DNA from 4 places in the Pseudoalteromonas galatheae genome. Region 4 is predicted to be linked to each of the others. Evidence: predicted binding sites of a transcription regulator. Region 4 holds the regulator's gene; each other region holds the start of a gene.
The links. Region 4 encodes sigma-54, which starts transcription at its own class of promoters, with help from an activator protein. Its sites were predicted from a motif close to GTTGGCACGNNNNTNGNNT; they were not measured.
Positions count from the first base shown of each region.

Region 1: a site for sigma-54 is predicted at 2,596-2,614, ahead of CWC29_RS02720 (DUF3192 domain-containing protein). Genes of this name have one in related genera too.
Region 2: a site for sigma-54 is predicted at 2,301-2,319, ahead of CWC29_RS01710 (LruC domain-containing protein). Genes of this name have one in related genera too.
Region 3: a site for sigma-54 is predicted at 1,968-1,986, ahead of flgJ (flagellar assembly peptidoglycan hydrolase FlgJ). Genes of this name have one in related genera too.

Region 1 covers NZ_PNCO02000001.1:629,758-634,196, reverse strand. The annotation lists gene CWC29_RS02735 (SO_0444 family Cu/Zn efflux transporter) at 1-1,056, opposite strand, end outside; gene zntR (Zn(2+)-responsive transcriptional regulator) at 1,049-1,456, opposite strand; gene CWC29_RS02725 (D-2-hydroxyacid dehydrogenase) at 1,548-2,495, shown strand; gene CWC29_RS02720 (DUF3192 domain-containing protein) at 2,693-3,073, shown strand; gene CWC29_RS02715 (hypothetical protein) at 3,195-3,584, opposite strand; gene CWC29_RS02710 (GGDEF domain-containing response regulator) at 3,724-4,439, opposite strand, start outside.
Region 2 covers NZ_PNCO02000001.1:403,212-407,650, forward strand. The annotation lists gene CWC29_RS01705 (hypothetical protein) at 112-624, opposite strand; gene CWC29_RS01710 (LruC domain-containing protein) at 637-2,262, opposite strand; gene CWC29_RS01715 (hypothetical protein) at 2,613-3,350, shown strand; gene CWC29_RS01720 (WecB/TagA/CpsF family glycosyltransferase) at 3,536-4,439, shown strand, end outside.
Region 3 covers NZ_PNCO02000001.1:1,054,681-1,059,119, forward strand. The annotation lists gene flgG (flagellar basal-body rod protein FlgG) at 1-99, shown strand, start outside; gene flgH (flagellar basal body L-ring protein FlgH) at 116-799, shown strand; gene CWC29_RS04605 (flagellar basal body P-ring protein FlgI) at 852-1,919, shown strand; gene flgJ (flagellar assembly peptidoglycan hydrolase FlgJ) at 2,028-3,002, shown strand; gene flgK (flagellar hook-associated protein FlgK) at 3,004-4,439, shown strand, end outside.
Region 4 covers NZ_PNCO02000001.1:3,312,063-3,316,501, reverse strand. The annotation lists gene CWC29_RS14750 (HPr family phosphocarrier protein) at 1-218, opposite strand, end outside; gene rapZ (RNase adapter RapZ) at 219-1,085, opposite strand; gene ptsN (PTS IIA-like nitrogen regulatory protein PtsN) at 1,078-1,536, opposite strand; gene hpf (ribosome hibernation promoting factor) at 1,538-1,825, opposite strand; gene CWC29_RS14730 (RNA polymerase factor sigma-54) at 1,855-3,354, opposite strand; gene lptB (LPS export ABC transporter ATP-binding protein) at 3,401-4,126, opposite strand; gene lptA (lipopolysaccharide transport periplasmic protein LptA) at 4,126-4,439, opposite strand, start outside.

The DNA of each region.
Region 1 (4,439 bases), 2.7 Mb from region 4:
ACGACGCCCCAATTCTTTACCAACCACCCCAATTGTGGCGATGTTAGTTGCAGGACCTGCGAGCATAAATACCAATACTGCACCGGGTGACACACCTGCCATTAATAAACCCGCAGCGATTGGAGTTGAAGCGGTCGCACAAATATACATTGGGATACTGATAAGGATCACCACTAGCATGGCGATAATACCGTCGCCCCACTGAGATAAGAAAGACTCAGGGACAAAGGTTTGTACTAACGCAGCAAAGAATAAACCAATAAGTAGCCAAACCGCGGTGTCGGACAATAATTGATTACAGCTGAACTTAACAGCTTCTACAATTTTACCAAAAACCCCTTGGTTTTCAGGTACGGGGGCTGGCTCACAACAGCTTGCCGTAGCTGATGAAGAATCGCAACAACTGGTTACGGCAGGCTCCGTAGTATCACAACAAGACATATTCGCCCCTGCTGTTGCTAATTGCGGACCAGCAGGCGCACAGCAGCTTGCGCTTACTTTTGCGGTTTCCACTTTTGCGCTGGCGCAACAACTATCATGGCCGTGATGCTTTTCAGTAGGCTTTGGCTCTGAGTGATGATTAGCGTCACAACAGCCGCTAGTCGCGCTTGGTTTATCTGAGGTATTAGGGTGTTTTAGCGATCCAGGCTTATCGTCTTTTTCACTGCCAACGAGCAGCCCTGCTGTAATTGCGCTAACCACAGCTGCAATTGGCCTAATTATCGCCATAAAAGGACCCAGTAGCACATAAGAAACTGAGATAGAGTCCACTCCAGTTTCAGGCGTTGAGACTAAAAATGCGGTTGTCGCACTTTTTGAGCCCCCTGCTCTTCTCAGTCCCACCGCAGCAGGGATAACCCCGCAAGAGCAAAGCGGCATAGGCGCCCCAATCAACGCTGCCTTTATCGTCGTCCAAAACCCCTCTTTCCCTAAATGCTTTTGCAACAAATCTTTTGGAATAAATACATTAAGTAACCCGGCCAATATTAGGCCAAGCAGTAACCACGGGGCAGATACTAAAAATAGCTGCCAAAAATTTACTATCAGTTCATTCATCGATAGCCTCCAAGGCCGTTAATATCGAGCAGCTCACTGCCGCTTCCTTACCGCCGCAGCATTGCTCTGCTAGCGTCGATAACGATTGTTCAAATTTTTGTAACTCAGCGATCCGCGCTCTCACTAAATCCCGTTTAGTGATAGTCAGCGTTTTCACTTCTTCACAACTGTGCTGATGCTTTTCAAACTTTATCTTCAGCAAGTCTTGCACTTCTTTAAGGCTGAACCCCACTTCCTTCGCGCGAAGAATAAAACGCATTTGCTTTTCACTTTGCTCATCAAACAACCGATACCCGCCCTCGCTCCTTGTGCAAGGGTGTAGGAGATCGTTTGCTTCATAATACCTTAACGTGTCGGTTGATACGTTAAGCCGCTTTGCCAGCTCACCAATCTTTACCACTTTACACTCCCAAGTCCTGAAGATTATCCTAGTCGACATCACAAGTATAAACCTTAGAGTTAACTCCAAAGTCAAGAAAAGGATAAAAATAATGCAAATAGTGGTATTAGACGCTAAAACCCTTGCAGGAACCGATCTTTCCCCCATTGCCAAACTAGGCACATTAACGTCTTACGACACCACATCCAGTGATGAAATCATCACACGCTGTAAAAATGCAGCGGTAATCGTCACCAATAAAGTGAAGTTAAATGAAGAAATAATCGCGGCGTTACCGCAATTACAACTTATTTGTGTTGCGGCCACAGGCGTAAACAACATCGATTTAGCAGCCGCAAAAGCCCATCAAATTACGGTCACTAATGTGGCAGGTTACTCAACTCCCTCTGTGGTGCAGCACACCTTTACTATGCTTGGTAACTTAATGACAAATATTCATCGTTATCAGCAAGACTGCCAAGCAGGACTTTGGCAACAAAGTGACATGTTTTGTCGCTTGGACTACAGCATCAACGAAATTTCGGGCAAAAATTTTGTGATCATAGGCCACGGAACATTAGGAGAAGCCGTCGCAAAAGTCGCGCAAGCATTTGGGGCTCAAGTAATTATCGCTGAACGTAGAGGTGTAACCAAGGTTAGAGCAGGACGCGTGGCTTTTGAAGAAGCACTGCGTATTGCGGATATTGTATCTATTCACTGCCCACTTACCGCTGAGACTGAAAACCTGATTACGAGCGCTGAGTTCGCCCTACTTCCAAATCATGCTTATCTTATCAACACCGCAAGAGGCGGAATAGTCAACGAGCAAGCGTTGGTGGATGCACTAACTAACAAGCAAATAGCAGGGGCTGCTGTGGATGTCCTCACACAAGAGCCGGCACAAGCATGCAATCCACTCGTTCAATACCTAGGTGAGAACTTGCTTTTGACACCGCATACGGCGTGGGCAAGTAAAGAGGCCATCGAACGTTTAGTCGGCGAAATTGCCATTAATATTGAAAGTTTTGTGGCCGGCACAACGAGAAACCAAGTGGTCTAGGTTGTTGCTTTAGTGAGTATTCTCGCTAAATGTTAGTGAAAATTATCAACCAAGAACTGATTAAAAACCAACAACAAATTGATATTTATATACTTTATTAGTTGGCAAAGAGTTTGCAACCCTTGTGATAATTCAAGCAAAAATAAATGGCTGTTTGCATTATTTGCTCAGCAACAAAATTAAAAAGGAAAACAACAATGAAAAAATTAATGTTAGTGGCTGCGCTTAGCTCTACTCTATTATCAGGCTGTATCGTTGCTGTATCCGACGGTGAAGTAGAGCACGGTTGGGCTTCTGAATACAATTCATCTAACTGGGAACATAAACAGCGTAAAAATCGTGAAAAGATTGCCAACCTTGAAATGGGCGCATCTTACTCATCAGTAAAAGACATGTTTGCAACCCCTGACTTTAGCGAGTTGGTGTCAAAAGACGGCGACAACTATCAAGTGCTGTACTATGCGACTAACAGCAAACACTCGGACGGCAAAGTAACAAAAGATGAGTGCACGCCATTGGTATTCAAAAACAACCAATTGATTGGCTTTGGCGACAACGCACTAAAACAAATTCAGTAAGACTTTATCGCACCAAGGACGGTGGGTAAACTCGCGTGCAGTTGTGCGGCAAGCTCCTTATTTTCCCGTCATCTTCATAAGTTAAAAACGAAACCCTGCCAAATTTTAATAAACCAGCCTATTAAGCTGAGCCGTCCTTTGATACAAGCTCATATCTATACTTCCACTCGAAATAGGCAAGCATGATGACAAACATAGCTTCACAAACAATAAAAGCAATACCAATTAGACTTGCAACGTTAAAATACTGAACAACCACTCCAACACAGACTAACGCCCAAAAAAGATTGCCGAACACCAAAAGCTGCAAACGTTTTATGCTCCTCGACTTTTGAATGGCAAGGCTAAATGAGTACCAGCCATACAACAGATTTGATACTGCGATAAAGATAATGGTTTGTTCAGGTATATGGTAGATCGCACCAATCATTGAGTGGAAAAGCAATACGATTAATCCCACGGATATGGCCGCTATGCAATCCACCCAAATTATCTTACGTTGTATGTTCATAGAATAAGCCTAACACCGCGCTAAAAGGCACTAAATATCGGTTAAAGGTCTATAAAGCACGAGCATAGCCAAGCTTTATGCGGTGCACTTCTTGTTCGAATACAGATGCGCACTTGCCCCTGCATATGACTTTAGATGGTTATAATGCATTAATAAATACCGTACTTTGTTGTTTCTGTGCAACAGCAAGAGCATTATCAGCCATTTTTATTAGTTCACCAAGCTCACTGCTACAATGAGTTTCAATATGAGCCGCACCGATGCTAACGCTCACATGCGCACATATTGGAGAAGCAATGTGGGGGATTTTTAAAGCATTGACCGAGGTATGCAGTGCTTCTGCTATCTCATTAATGACGTCGATATTATGCTGAGTTAGCACCAAAGCAAAGCGAGTACCATCGAAACGGCCAATAAATAAGGAGCGCTGGGTTGCGGCTTCTTCTAGCGCTTTGGCAACCTTAAATAAACAATCATCGCCATGCATATAGCCATAGTGCTCATTAAACGTTTTAAAGTAATCCACCTCAACCAGCATAACAGTAAACGCACTGCCATCGGCTTTTGCGCTCTCTAATGCTGAGTTCATGGCTTCATCTAAATACCTGCGATTGGGTAACTCTGTTAAGCCATCTATAGAGGCTAGCTTTTCTAACAGATCATTTTTCTTTTTTATCGCTAAATGATTTTTGATTCTGGCTTTCACAATCAGCGGATTAAACGGTTTGGTTATATAATCTACCGCGCCTAACTCTAAGCCTCTTGCTTCATCCTTAAAGCTCACACTACCTGAAATCACGACAACCGGAATACCGTAAGTACCCGCATCCCTTTTTAGACTTTCTAAAACAGAAA
Region 2 (4,439 bases), 2.9 Mb from region 4:
AAAGCTACCTATAGGATTATAGATAGCTGTGGGGGAAACCAATAAGAGTAGAGTTGCAAAGTGCTATTGGACCTGAGCTTCCAATAATTAATTCCTTATCCAAACCTCAGGTTAGTTAAACTGATGGGTTACATTGACCCCGGTTTCAATCGGCACTATTAAATGGTTTTCTTCTAACATCCCGTCAACACTGATCAGTAGGGTTTTAAAGTGTGATGGGATATCTAAGTCTAGCCCTAATTGCCCTGAAGTATCGAACCGAGTCGACGCGAGTAGTGACTTTTGCGTGTTGGCTTGTTCGTTGTACTGGCTTATTTGGTCTTTTAGCGCATAGACCTTCACGGCTTTCGATGCTAACGAAGCTCCAAACACATCATTTCCGCTTAGGTCAAGCTTAACAATACTACTCGTCTTAAAGGTAAACTCAGGTTTGACATGTAACTGCTTAGATGTCGCGGCCGTTGAACTAAGTAGTACTGGATCAGGTTCAAAGCTGTTAGTTACCACCTGCGAGGTATGTTTGGCTATTTCGTTTGTGTCGGCTTCGCGCTCACTTTGACCACACCCTAACAAGGCTACGCTCAGTAATGTAACTAATATTGAATATTGATTATATGTATTCATAATTGCCTCCGGTTATTTTTTGCTGTATGTGTGCGTTGTTCTTTCATTGGTGAGATACCAGTCTTGTGCTTCTTCACCGTTACTTTCTACCCACTTTTCATAATCAGGATAAGCCCATACGACGTCGATATACTCTCTTGGATAATTCCAGTCTTCACTTATCATTAGTGCCCAAGATAGGTTATCTGCAGTCCTAAAGTAGCGACCATTCTGTGCATCCGATGTATCATCTTTTCTGCCAAGTCGACTGTCATCGAATAGATCCGTTGGTGGATAATCCGCCATATGCACCTCAAGTGAGCGGTCCCATGTGCGGAAAAGGAAAAAGTCAAAGTCCGCCACTGTCAAAGTTGGAATGCTGTACTCGAACTTGACATCAAGAGTAAAAGGCACTGGGGTGAAATAGTCGCAGTTCATCACTGTGTTGAAATGTGAACAGCTACCTGCTTGGCCTGTCGTGGTAAACGCTTGGGTGTTACGCCATAGCGTGATTACGGCATTGGTTTGATATTCTTCAGCCTGCTTTTTATAATTTTTGTCGTTAATTGTGATACTCGCATCACCAATCAAGCCAGGTTCGCTATCCATAATTCTGAGGCCAAAGCCGTTATTATTTGCCGCACCTCGTGCCGTGATAAAACCATTTAAAACAAAACCGCTGACTTGGTTATTGTTGTCGAACGTGATTCTGATCCGCTGCTTTACTACTAAATCGTTGAGATCATGGTCACCGCGATAAGGCCAGTTGTCTTCAAAAGCAAAGGTTGCTACCCCATCTTGTGAAGGGAAGTATTGACTGCTCACCCGGGTATGATCATTTGGAAACTCGTCCTGGTCGTCGGGTACGCCATCAGCATCACTATCATCTGATTCAGGCATTGTGCTTAAATTTGAGGCTGAAATGGCGGTTTCTGGTGAACTTTTAACGCTGAACAGGGCATCGTTGAAATCATTATCTCCCCAAGTTCGTGGTAAGTCCTCAAATCCGATCACCACTTCATTTTGCTCTTCGTCGTGAAGTAATACACAGTGCTGTTTGAGCGACTCATCAGATTCTGGATTGAGATGAGACAGCGAGTAGTAATAGGGAACTTTGAAGGGCTTAACCCCTGTGTAGTACCAAAATCCATTAGCTGCAATAAAAAAGCCGATACTAGTTCCAGCTGGGAACTCTCCAATGCTCACACGGTGACCATTAGTTAAGTGGGGGTAGCTCAAATTTGGAAAAACAATTTTCTCTTGGACTTCTTCTGGTGTTTGAGGAGGGTTTTCGGGATCGAACGTAAAGTAACCGAAAGAGTTTTTATAACCCGCACCCTCATGGATAAATGTGATGAAGACCTCTGCATCCTCAGTCAAATGTATTGTTGAGCCTTGATCTCCAGTTATAAACGCTTCATTTACTCGACTTTCTGGTAAAGCGTTTGCAATCCGTTTAAAAAATTCAGGCGTATATTCCCCTCTGGCGTATGTTAGTTGGTCGGGTTTTCCTGTCGCTTGATTGTAACCCAGAGGCCAGGGCTGGCCAGAATTGAATTGCCAAACATAGTTTGAACCCTGCTTTTCGACTGCCAGTGCGTTAGAGACTATGGCGCTTAACGCAAAAATTGAACATGTTAACTTTGAAATGTTTTTCATGATTGCCTCCAAGGGCTGAAGTTCGCTTGGAGTACTTTAGTCAGTTTCCGTGCCAATTTTATAAATCATTATTTATCATTGAGTTATGATTTATTTTGGGAAGGGTGTTCATGTTTTTCGCATTTTGCAGTGCAGTCTGACTTGCAGATTGGTGATATATCTAAAATAAGTAGTTAAAACGACTAGCTCATTCTTCTAAAGAAAAGTAGCTTAGTGAGTGAAGATAGGGATACGAAATTTTATTTTTAATAAAAATCATATGTTTATGAATTTTATTTTTGCTAGGTGTTACTTAGGATTAATTGCTGGAGCAGTATTTGCACTGCCTGTTACAGTAAACAGGAGGCTTTATGGCAAGCAAAAATACTACACTTATATTCAGCATAGCACTTAACGGGTACCAAATTAGATATCGCCGCCATCTTGAGAGTCAGCGCAGATATGCGGAAAAAATGGGATACGAATATATTGTTGTTGAAAAGCCGTGGGTGACAAATCTTGGTGCTGAGTGTTGTTGGCTCAAGTTGTACTTATTACGCGCAGCATTGACAGCCGGCTACCAATACGTCTTATTTGTTGATGCTGATGCCTACATTCAAAATGATTGTCCTGAACTGACAAGTCTAGTAAAACCAGATAAATTTTTGTTTATGGCGAAAGGATATAGCGGCAAGCTAAACTCAGGGGTGATGTTAATGAAATCATGCCCTGAGTCTATTGCGTGGCTAGATCAAATCATTAACGCAATCCATGAGCCTGTTTCAGACATAGATACCGTGGGCTGGGGAGAAAACGGCCATGTAATTCACTTTGCAAAAGGCTGTGATGGGTTAGAAGTTATTAATGAAAAGTGGAATAACACAAGAAGTGAACAGTGTGAAGATTATATAAGACATTTTAATTATGGCCCAATGAAAAGCTCTTTCCTCGATATCATCTTCCATCGAATTGTTTTTAAATTTTCAAAATTAATGCTGCGTTGCAATTTAAATAAAAAGTCTGAGATGGCTGAAAAGTTGAAAAAGGTACAAGAGCGGATCCCAATATTGTTTAACAGGGTAATTTCAGAATATAAAGTTTTTTCATAAGACCTTTAGGTCTTTTTTTTTGTATTTTTAATCTTTTCTAAATTCATTTTCTAATTCGGAATTTATTTTGCATTTTGCGACCATTAACTTCATTTAATTTCCACATTTCAAATAAAAACAATAGCTTATACTTTTGGCACGGTAGTAGCAAAAGCTAGGTAAGGAAACTGGAGTCGAGGTGATTTATGAGAGAGTCAAATTTTGAAAAGAAAATCTCAAACGCAGCAGTAACAAGATATACATCGCTACTTATCGCGGCTATTTTTTTCATTCTATTATTGCCAATCTACAGCGTAAATTTTTTACTTTCAATACTGCTGATGAAGGCTCCGATAGAGAAAAAATCTTGGATTGATATCAGTGGTTCTAGAGTTGAGTTATATCAGTGGAGAAAAGGTTTTTTTATTGATAGCGCAGTGGTGTTCAATGTTTTAAAAGGAGATATTGGTTTCGTTGGAAACCCATTGCTGCGAGATAACATATCTATACCAAAAATCGACAACTTCAAATCGCCATTTACTCAACCAGGGTTATTTGACTACCTCCAACTTCATAGCCTAACAGGCTTAAAGGCAGAAGATCCCCAAACACTGCTACAGAAGCAAGCACAGCAAGGGTGGCAAGCTGATCTGTCCATGGTTGTAAGAATTTTCTTCTGCCGTTTATTTTATTCGAGTAAAGCAAAGCAGTGCGATGCTCGCTCAGTTTTTGGTATTCAGTTTAGTAACTGCCAGATGGAAGAGGCTGTAACTTGGGTGCTTAGCGCTTCGAATTTACCGGTCTGTCGTAGCGCTTATTTTATTAACGCAAACTCTATCAATCTAGCCGCCGATGACGACGCATTATTCTCTGTACTAAGAAGAAGTAACCGTAATTTCATTGATGGTTCAGGCATGCGTTTAGCGGTGAAAAAGGTTGGTGTTCAACTTGCTGACAACTGCAACGGCACTGATATGTTACCTATCCTTTGTGAGCAGATGGAGAAATCTGGGCAGTCGCTATTTCTACTAGGTGCTAAGCCTGGCGTTGCAAACAAAGCAGCGAAACTCTTGATACAGTCCTATCCCAAACTAAAAGTGGCGGGGGCAC
Region 3 (4,439 bases), 2.3 Mb from region 4:
CTTGTAAATCTAATCGAAACACAACGCGTGTATGAAATGAACTCAAAAGTGATTTCAACGGTAGATCAGATGCTGAGCTACATTAATCAACAGCTGTAATTGGGTAGGGGGTATTATGCGTGCATTATATTTAGCCATCGTAACGGTCGCTGCATTATCTGGATGTAGTACAACACAAAATAAAAATGTGGTGCGTGACGATCCGTATTATGCACCTATCTATCCCGAGGATAACCAAGCCCAAATGGTGGCAACAGGGTCATTGTTTAATACGCAGTTTTCCAACGATCTCTATGCTGACAAAAAAGCGTTAAGAGTCGGTGATATTATTACCATCGTACTCAGAGAAACGACTCAGGCAACCAAAGCTGCAAATTCTGAGCTGGATAAATCCAGTGATTCGAGCCTAGACCCTGTGATTGGCCTAGGTGGCAACGCCATTAATATCGGAAAAGAAGCAATACAGTTTGGTGCTAAATCCAGCTCTTCTTTTTCTGGTGACTCGAAGTCTAATCAGTCCAACAGCTTATTTGGTAATATTTCAGTTAATGTCACCCGAGTATTGCCTAACGGTAATTTAGTGATCCGCGGCGAAAAGTGGTTAACCCTTAATACCGGCGAGGAATTTATTCGCTTGGAAGGATTGGTAAGACCTCAAGATGTGACGGCAGATAACACGGTTGAGTCCAATCGAGTGGCAAATGCCAGAATTCAATATTCGGGTAAAGGTGATCAACAAGAAGTACAAAGTGCAGGTTGGTTAACGAGTTTCTTTATGAGCGCGCTGATGCCGTTTTAAGGTGCTGAAAATGAACAATATGTTTAAGAATATTTTGCTTATCGGTGCGGCCATGACGTTGGTTGGTTTTTCTTCTTTGGCTTCTGCTGAGCGAGTTAAAGACGTCAGTATGGTTGAAGGTGTTCGTTCAAACCAACTGGTTGGCTACGGCCTCGTTGTAGGCTTGCCTGGTACCGGTGAGCAAACCAGATTTACCGAGCAGAGCTTTAAAGCGATGTTGAATAGCTTTGGCATAACGATGCCCGCAAGCTTAAAGCCAAAAATTAAAAATGTTGCGGCTGTTGCGGTTCACGCTGACTTGCCACCTTTTGTTAAACCCGGTCAAACCATTGACGTGACTGTGTCATCTATTGGTAGTGCTGGTAGTTTACGAGGCGGTACTTTACTTCAGACTTTTCTTAAAGGGGTTGATGGTAATGTATATGCAATCGCGCAAGGTAGTTTGATTGTTGGTGGTTTGGGCGCTGATGGTGCCGACGGGAGTCGAGTTGTGATCAATACGCCGACTGTAGGCCGCGTGGCAAATGGCGCGACAGTGGAACGAGCGGTACCAAGTCCGTTTACTCAGGGCGATTACATCACCTTTAACTTGAATAGGCCCGACTTCACTACCGCAAAGCGCTTGGCCGACACGATCAATGGACTTGTTGGACCAAACAGCGCAAAACCTATGGATGCAGCCTCAGTGCGAGTAATTGCCCCAAGAGATCCGTCTCAGCGCGTTGCTTACTTGTCTACGCTAGAGAATCTAGAATTTAAACCCGCAGATACCGCAGCGAAGATCATCGTTAACTCTCGCACAGGCACTATCGTTATTGGCAAAAATGTCAAGCTACAGCCTGCGGCAATTACCCATGGCGGCCTTACCGTAACAATTGCTGAGCAGCAAAATGTATCTCAACCTAATGCGCTGGCGAATGGTGAAACAGCAGTGACGCAGCAAAGTATTATCGACGTAAATCAGGACGACTCTAGAGCGTTTGTATTTGACCCAGGCGTGAGCCTTGATGACTTGGTTAGAGCAATTAACCAAGTTGGCGCAGCACCAGGCGATTTAATGGCGATCCTTGAAGCGCTAAAAGAAGCGGGCGCAATAAATGGTCAATTAGTCGTCATTTGATGTTCTATTATTAATCAACTAGTTAGCCTCACAATTGTGAGGCTTTTTTTTGGCTCGGATTTTGCATTTCTATTTGTATAGTTATTAACGTCAAACAGTGCTGAGTGTATGAACACCGACCAATTGAAAAATCAAAGCTTTTTCGACCTAGGAAACCTTGATTCGATCCGTAAAGAGGCGCTGAAAGGTGCTGGCGATCAAGGTGCCTCTGATCAGGCATTGAAGAAGGCGGCACAACAGTTTGAGTCTATCTTTACGCAAATGTTGTTACAGAGCATGCGTAAAGCGAATGAGGCGCTAGAGGATAAAGACAGTCCATTTAACTCTAGCGGTGTCAAATTTTTTGAAGAAATGCATGATCAGCAACTTTCGATGCACTTATCTGAGCAGGGCAGCTTAGGACTTGCAGATCTGATTGTGCAACAGTTGTCTCCTAATTCTGAAAAGTATAAGCCTGCTTCTGTAATGAGAGCTGACGGCGATATTTCCTTTAAAAAACAGACGACAGCAAGTGAGAGTGTGAATAAATCCGAACCGCAGGCTGTCAATGTTAAGGCAGATACCTCAAGCGATGAACAAACAGGCTTTGGTTCTCCTGAGGAATTCGTCGACAGAATTTGGGAATACGCTCAAACAGCTGCGAAAAAGCTAGGCTTGAACCCTGCGGTAATGGTTGCACAAGCTGCACTGGAAACCGGTTGGGGTAAACACATCATCAGCAAAAAAGATGGTAGTAGCAGTTTTAACCTATTCAATATCAAAGCGGATAGCCGCTGGAGTGGTGAAAGCGCCAGAAAATCGACACTTGAATTTGAGCAAGGGTTACCGGTGCAAAAGCAAGCCGATTTCCGTGCTTATAAGTCGCTAGAACAAAGCTTTGATGATTATGTCAGTTTTCTAAAAGGTAATCCGAGATATGAGCAAGCCTTAAATAAGGCTGGTGATAGTCATGCCTATCTAAGTGAACTTCAAAATGCAGGCTATGCGACCGATCCGAATTATGCCAACAAAATTAAGTCAGTTTTAAAGCGTATTGATGTATCCGATTTCTTATCCGGTGCGCTAACAAAGGGAGTCAGATGAGATGTCATTTGATCTATTAAATATTGGTGCGGCAGGGGTTAGGGCTAACTCCGAGTTACTACAAACCACCAGTAAAAACATTGCTAACCTAAATACCAAAGGGTATATCCGTGAACGGACTGAGCACGGAACAATGATAGGTGGCATGGTTGGTCGTGGTGAAACGGTGCGTTTGATCAACCAGTTCGCGCAGCAGCAACTGAATCGTGATATTTCCAATCAGTCTTACTATGAGCAGTTTGTCACTGAGGCAAGTCGCGTTGATACATTATTTGCACAAGACTCGAATAGCCTGAGCAAGAGTATCAACTCGATGTTTAATAATTTACAAAGCGCGATTAACTTGCCTTCGTCGACAACTAACCGATCTCTATTCATGACGGGCGCTCAAGGTCTTGTCGATCAAATGGATAGATTGTCAGGTATTGTTGTTGATCAAAACAGTATCGTGAATGAGCAATTGGATATTTTCTCAGAAGAAGCTAATAACCTTGTTCAAAAAATCAGTGAATTGAATAAACAAGTGGCGAGTAAGTCAGCGCTCAATCTTAATAATGTCGATCACAGCGTGCTTAATGAGCGCGATCAAGCAATTAAGGAGCTTGCTGAGCTTGTAGATATAGAAACACTCGACGGTGAAAATGGCGAGAAGCTCGTATTTTTAGGCACTGGGGACGCGCTTGTGATGCAAGGTGGCGCTTTTAATTTATTTGCGATGAAAGGCAACCCAGATCCCAACCATAAAGAGCTAACTCTAGATATTAAAGATAAAAATGTTGTGCAACTTGAGTTAGATAGCGGCAGTTTGAAAGGCAAAATCGGCGGGTTACTGGCATTTAGAGATGAAGTGTTGATCCCGGCACAGAACCAACTAGGTCAAATTGGCCTCGCATTAGCAGATGCTTTTAATCAGCAAAATAGATTGGGAATGGACTTAGATGGCAACATAGGGGGAGACTTATTTAAGATCCCTACCGTGGGCGGCTTTGCTTACAGCGAGAATACAGGCACCGCAGCGCTTACGGCAACACTTGAGCCTGGACGCGGCAATGAGTTGCCAGCTACTGACTTCCAAGTTACTTATACCAGCGCAACAACCGTTGAAATAACAGCTGTAGACGCCAAAGGCAATCCTATCGGTACTCCAACGACTGGTAATATCGCAGGAGGAGTCATCACGGGAACAGGTGATTATTTTGGCTTACAAATGAACGTAACGGGTAGTGGTGCAACAGGTGATAGATTTCTTGTAAAATTAAATCAACAGGCTTCAACCGGGTTGGAGCTTGCAACTCAACGACCAGAAGCACTTGCATTAGCGTCACCAATTCGCACTGAAAAATCAGCAGACAATAATGGTACGGCGACCATTTCAGCTGGAGTCGTCACTGATACCGATCCTGCGACCAGTGCGTTTACGGCGGGAACGCCGCCAAC
Region 4 (4,439 bases):
GCATATTGAGCATCAGGGCCTTCGCAGACAACTCGTACCTCTTTGCCTTGGCTACTTTCAAGTAACAGCAGTGCTAGAACGCTATCAGCAGCTGCGCTTTTGTCTCCTTGATATAAGGTCACTTCGGCATCAAATTGGGTAGCTAATTGAGCAAGAACCGTCGCAGCTCGGGCATGCAGACCTAGCTTGTTCTGGATTAAAAACGTATCTTCTAACATTTAACCCTCTTGCTCACGATGACGAATTTTGACGTTAGGGTGGGTTTTAGCAAAACGCTCGCCTATGGTTTGTGCGAGGTATACCGAACGGTGCTGCCCTCCAGTGCATCCTATTGCGATTGTTAGATAGCTGCGATTGTTACGTTCTAAGTGTGGTAACCAAGTTTGTACAAAGGTTTGAATTTGCCAAGTAAACTTTTGCACGATGCTGTGACTCGACAAATAGTCTTTGACTGGCTGATCTAGGCCCGTGAGCGGCTTAAGCTCAGGTTCCCAATGTGGATTGGGTAAAAAGCGCGCATCAAAAACGTAATCCGCTTGTTTTGGAATACCGTGTTTAAAGCCGAAAGATTCAAAGGTAATAATGAGTTGTTTGTCTTTTTTACCTAAGATTTTTTCGCGAATATCTTCAGCAAGTTGATGAACGCTCAGGCCTGTAGTATCAATGAGGAAGTCGGCGCGAGTGATCAATACATCTAATAATTCTCGTTCTTTCTTAATTGCAACATCTAATGGGAGGTTATGCAGTGAAAGCGGGTGCAAACGGCGTGTTTCTGAGAAGCGTTTTATCAGGGTTTGATCGTCACTGTCTAAATAAAACAGGGTAGGTTTGGCGAAGCCTGGTAAGTACTCAAGAATGTCATTAAACTCGTCTTGTTCTTTAGGCAAGTTTCTAACATCAATGCTCACTGCAATTTTATTATAATTGTCGGAAACACTACGGACTAAAGAGGGCAGTAAGTTGACTGGAATATTATCTACACAATAGTAGCCTAAATCTTCCAATACTCGAAGCGCTACAGATTTACCAGAGCCAGATCGGCCACTGATAATGATAAGCTCGAGTCCTTTTTCTTCATCACTCATCAAATTCACCTTGGATCACTGCATATAACTCATCATCACTTTTTGCTTGCCTAAGCATTTTGCAAAAAGACTTGTCTTGGAGTGTATCAGCAATCGCCGCTAAGGTCTTCAGGTGCTGTTGATTATCACCTTCAGGTACGATGAATGCGACAAAAATATCGACCGGCTGCTTATCTATGGCTTCAAACTGGATCCCTTGCTCACTGACAAGTACCATTGCAAGGATTTTATCTAACCCTTCAAGTCGTCCATGAGGAATAGCAATGCCTTTACCAATCCCAGTGCTACCTAATTTCTCTCGCGCCATTAAAGCGTCCAAGATAGCATGCTGACTGGTATTTGGAATTTGACTATGAGCCAGTTCGCTGATGTATTCTAAAATACGTTTTTTGCTATTAAAAAGGACCGCAGCTTTACTGCAGTCCTTGTTCACTAATTCACTTAATTTCATCTTAGTGTCGAGTGAGCTTCTCTTTGTGTTTAATAACTTGACGATCTAGCTTGTTGATAAGGCCATCAATTGCGGCATACATATCTTGATGCTCTGTTGATGCAAATAGTTCGCCGCCGTTTACGTGTAATGTTGCTTCTGCTTTTTGTACTAGCTTCTCGACATCTAGGATCACATGCACGTTATTGATATGATCAAAGTGCCTTTCTAGCTTCGCAAACTTGTTGGTGACATAGTCTCTTAATGAGTCAGTAATTTCTACATGGCGACCAGTTAGATTTAGTTGCATAAGCATTTTTCCTTCTTGGGTTTTACGTCTTATATCAAACTTTTACGCTGATTTGACGGTGGAATGGCTAGGGATTCACGATATTTTGCAATCGTGCGTCTCGCTACCTTAATTCCTTGCTCAGCTAAGATATCTGCAATTTTGCTGTCACTCAATGGCTTCGCGGTATTTTCTGCAGCTATCAGCTTTTTGATAAGTGCCCTAATTGCTGTGGAAGAGCACTCACCTCCATTTTCTGTACTTACATGGCTAGAGAAGAAATACTTCAGCTCAAATATTCCCCGAGGTGTATGCATATATTTTTGTGTTGTCACACGGGAAATTGTGGACTCATGCATCTCAACCATTTCAGCAACATCATTTAGCACCATAGGGCGCATTGCTTCGGGGCCATGTTCAAAGAATGCCTGTTGTTGTTGCACAATGCAATTGGTAACTTTTAATAAAGTATCATTTCGGCTTTCTAAGCTTTTAATAAACCATTTTGCTTCTTGTAAATGAGAGCGAATAAACTGACTATCCGTACTGGATTTCGCCGTTCTAGACATCGCAGCGTAGTGATCGTTTACTCTTATTTTAGGCATAGCATCAGGGTTTAGCTCTACGACCCAACGACCTTTTACTTTTTTCACCGATACATCAGGGATCACATACTCAGGTTCTTCATGAATAATGCTTGCCGCAGGCTTTGGGTTAAGACTATGAATTAGCGTCATCACCTCTTTGAGATCGGCTTCTTTAAGGCGCGTTTTCTTAGCCAAAGTTCGATAGTCACGGCTGGCAAGCAAATCAATATGCTCTGTCAGGATCATTTTCGTTTCGGCAATCCATGGCGTATCTGGGGCGAATTGGTTTAGCTGAATACATAAGCATTCTTGTAAACTACGCGCAGCGATACCAACAGGGTCAAAAAGCTGAATACGTTTGAGTACGGCTTCGACTTCATCTAGCTCAATAGGCTCTTCGCTATCTTCGTCATTAATGCTCTCTAAAATGTCTTCGCAAGAGAGTGTTAAAATGCCTGACAGGTCGACCGCTTCAATAATCGCAATCGCAATAGCTCTATCTGTTGGACTAAATGGAGTCAACTCAAGTTGCCACATGAGATAATCATGGAGAGATTCAGAGGTTTCCCCTTGATAAACATTATCGTCATCAGGGAGTGGACCTGAGCTGGCGGCTGGAGCTGCGCTCATATACTCGTCCCAAGTGACATCCATGGCGAGATCATCGCTCACCGTGTCTTTGCTCATGGCGGTATCTGAGTCTATCTCATAGTCACTAACTGATGCTTCATCGCCTGAATTTTGATTATCTTCAGTGCTGCTCTTTTCTTGGCCGTGTTGGTCAGCATTTTCGCCGTCAGTATTATCACCTTCTTCCACTTCCAATAATGGATTGCTGTCTAATGCTTCTTGTATTTCCTGTTGCAGATCCAATGTACTAAGCTGCAGCAAGCGAATAGCTTGTTGCAGTTGTGGAGTCATTGTAAGTTGCTGCCCCATGCGCAGCTGTAATGATTGCCTCATGTATCTCTAACAATCCTTTTTAACAGTTATTAATACTACGTCTTAACTATAGCTTGAATTGTTCGCCTAGGTAGACATCTCTTACGGTTTGATCTGCCAAAACATGTTCTGGCGTGCCTGCAGCGATTAACTCACCATGTGAAACGATGTAGGCCTTTTCACATACGTCTAGTGTTTCTCTTACGTTGTGATCGGTGATTAATACACCGATACCGCGGTTTTTTAGGTGCTCTATGATTGTCTTTATATCTAACACCGAAATTGGATCAACACCAGCAAAAGGTTCATCTAACAGGATAAACTTGGGATTAGCAGCTAAAGCGCGAGCAATTTCTACCCGTCTTCTTTCGCCTCCCGATAATGCCATACCCTGTGAATCGCGAATATGTTGAATATTAAATTCATCTAATAACTCATTTAGCTCAGCCTCTCTTTCAACTTTAGTTAAGTCTTTTCGAGTTTCTAAAATCGCCATTAAATTTTGATAGACCGTGAGCTTTCTAAAGATTGAAGACTCTTGCGGAAGATAGCCAATGCCAAGTCGCGCGCGGCTATGCATCGGTAGTAAAGTGATGTCTTCGCCATCAATCTGAATAAAACCTTTATCGCTTGGTACTAATCCTACTATCATGTAAAAAGTAGTGGTTTTACCTGCGCCATTTGGGCCTAACAAACCTACAATACTGCCAGCTTGGACACTTAAGCCAACATTCTTGACGACTTCACGACCTTTATAACTCTTTGCTAAACCCGTTGCTTTGAGCTCGCTCATTAATTGTTACCTTCTTCCTGCGCTTTTTTATCTTTTGCGTCTTTTTTGTCATCTACAGGAACAAGTATGGTTCTTACACGGGAATCTTCTTGATCTGAGCGCTCAGCGCTGATCAATTGCTTTTCAATGTCGTAGGTGATGACTTGCGCATTGATTTTTTGCCCTGTTTGATTGATTTCCGCATCGCCAGAAATCACTAGGGTTCCTTTAGCTACGTCGTAACGGATTTCATTTGCTTTGGCTTCTAGCAAGTTGCCATCAGGTTGACGTTCGCTAAAAGTGGCAGGGCTGCCAGTTGCAACAAGCAGCTGTT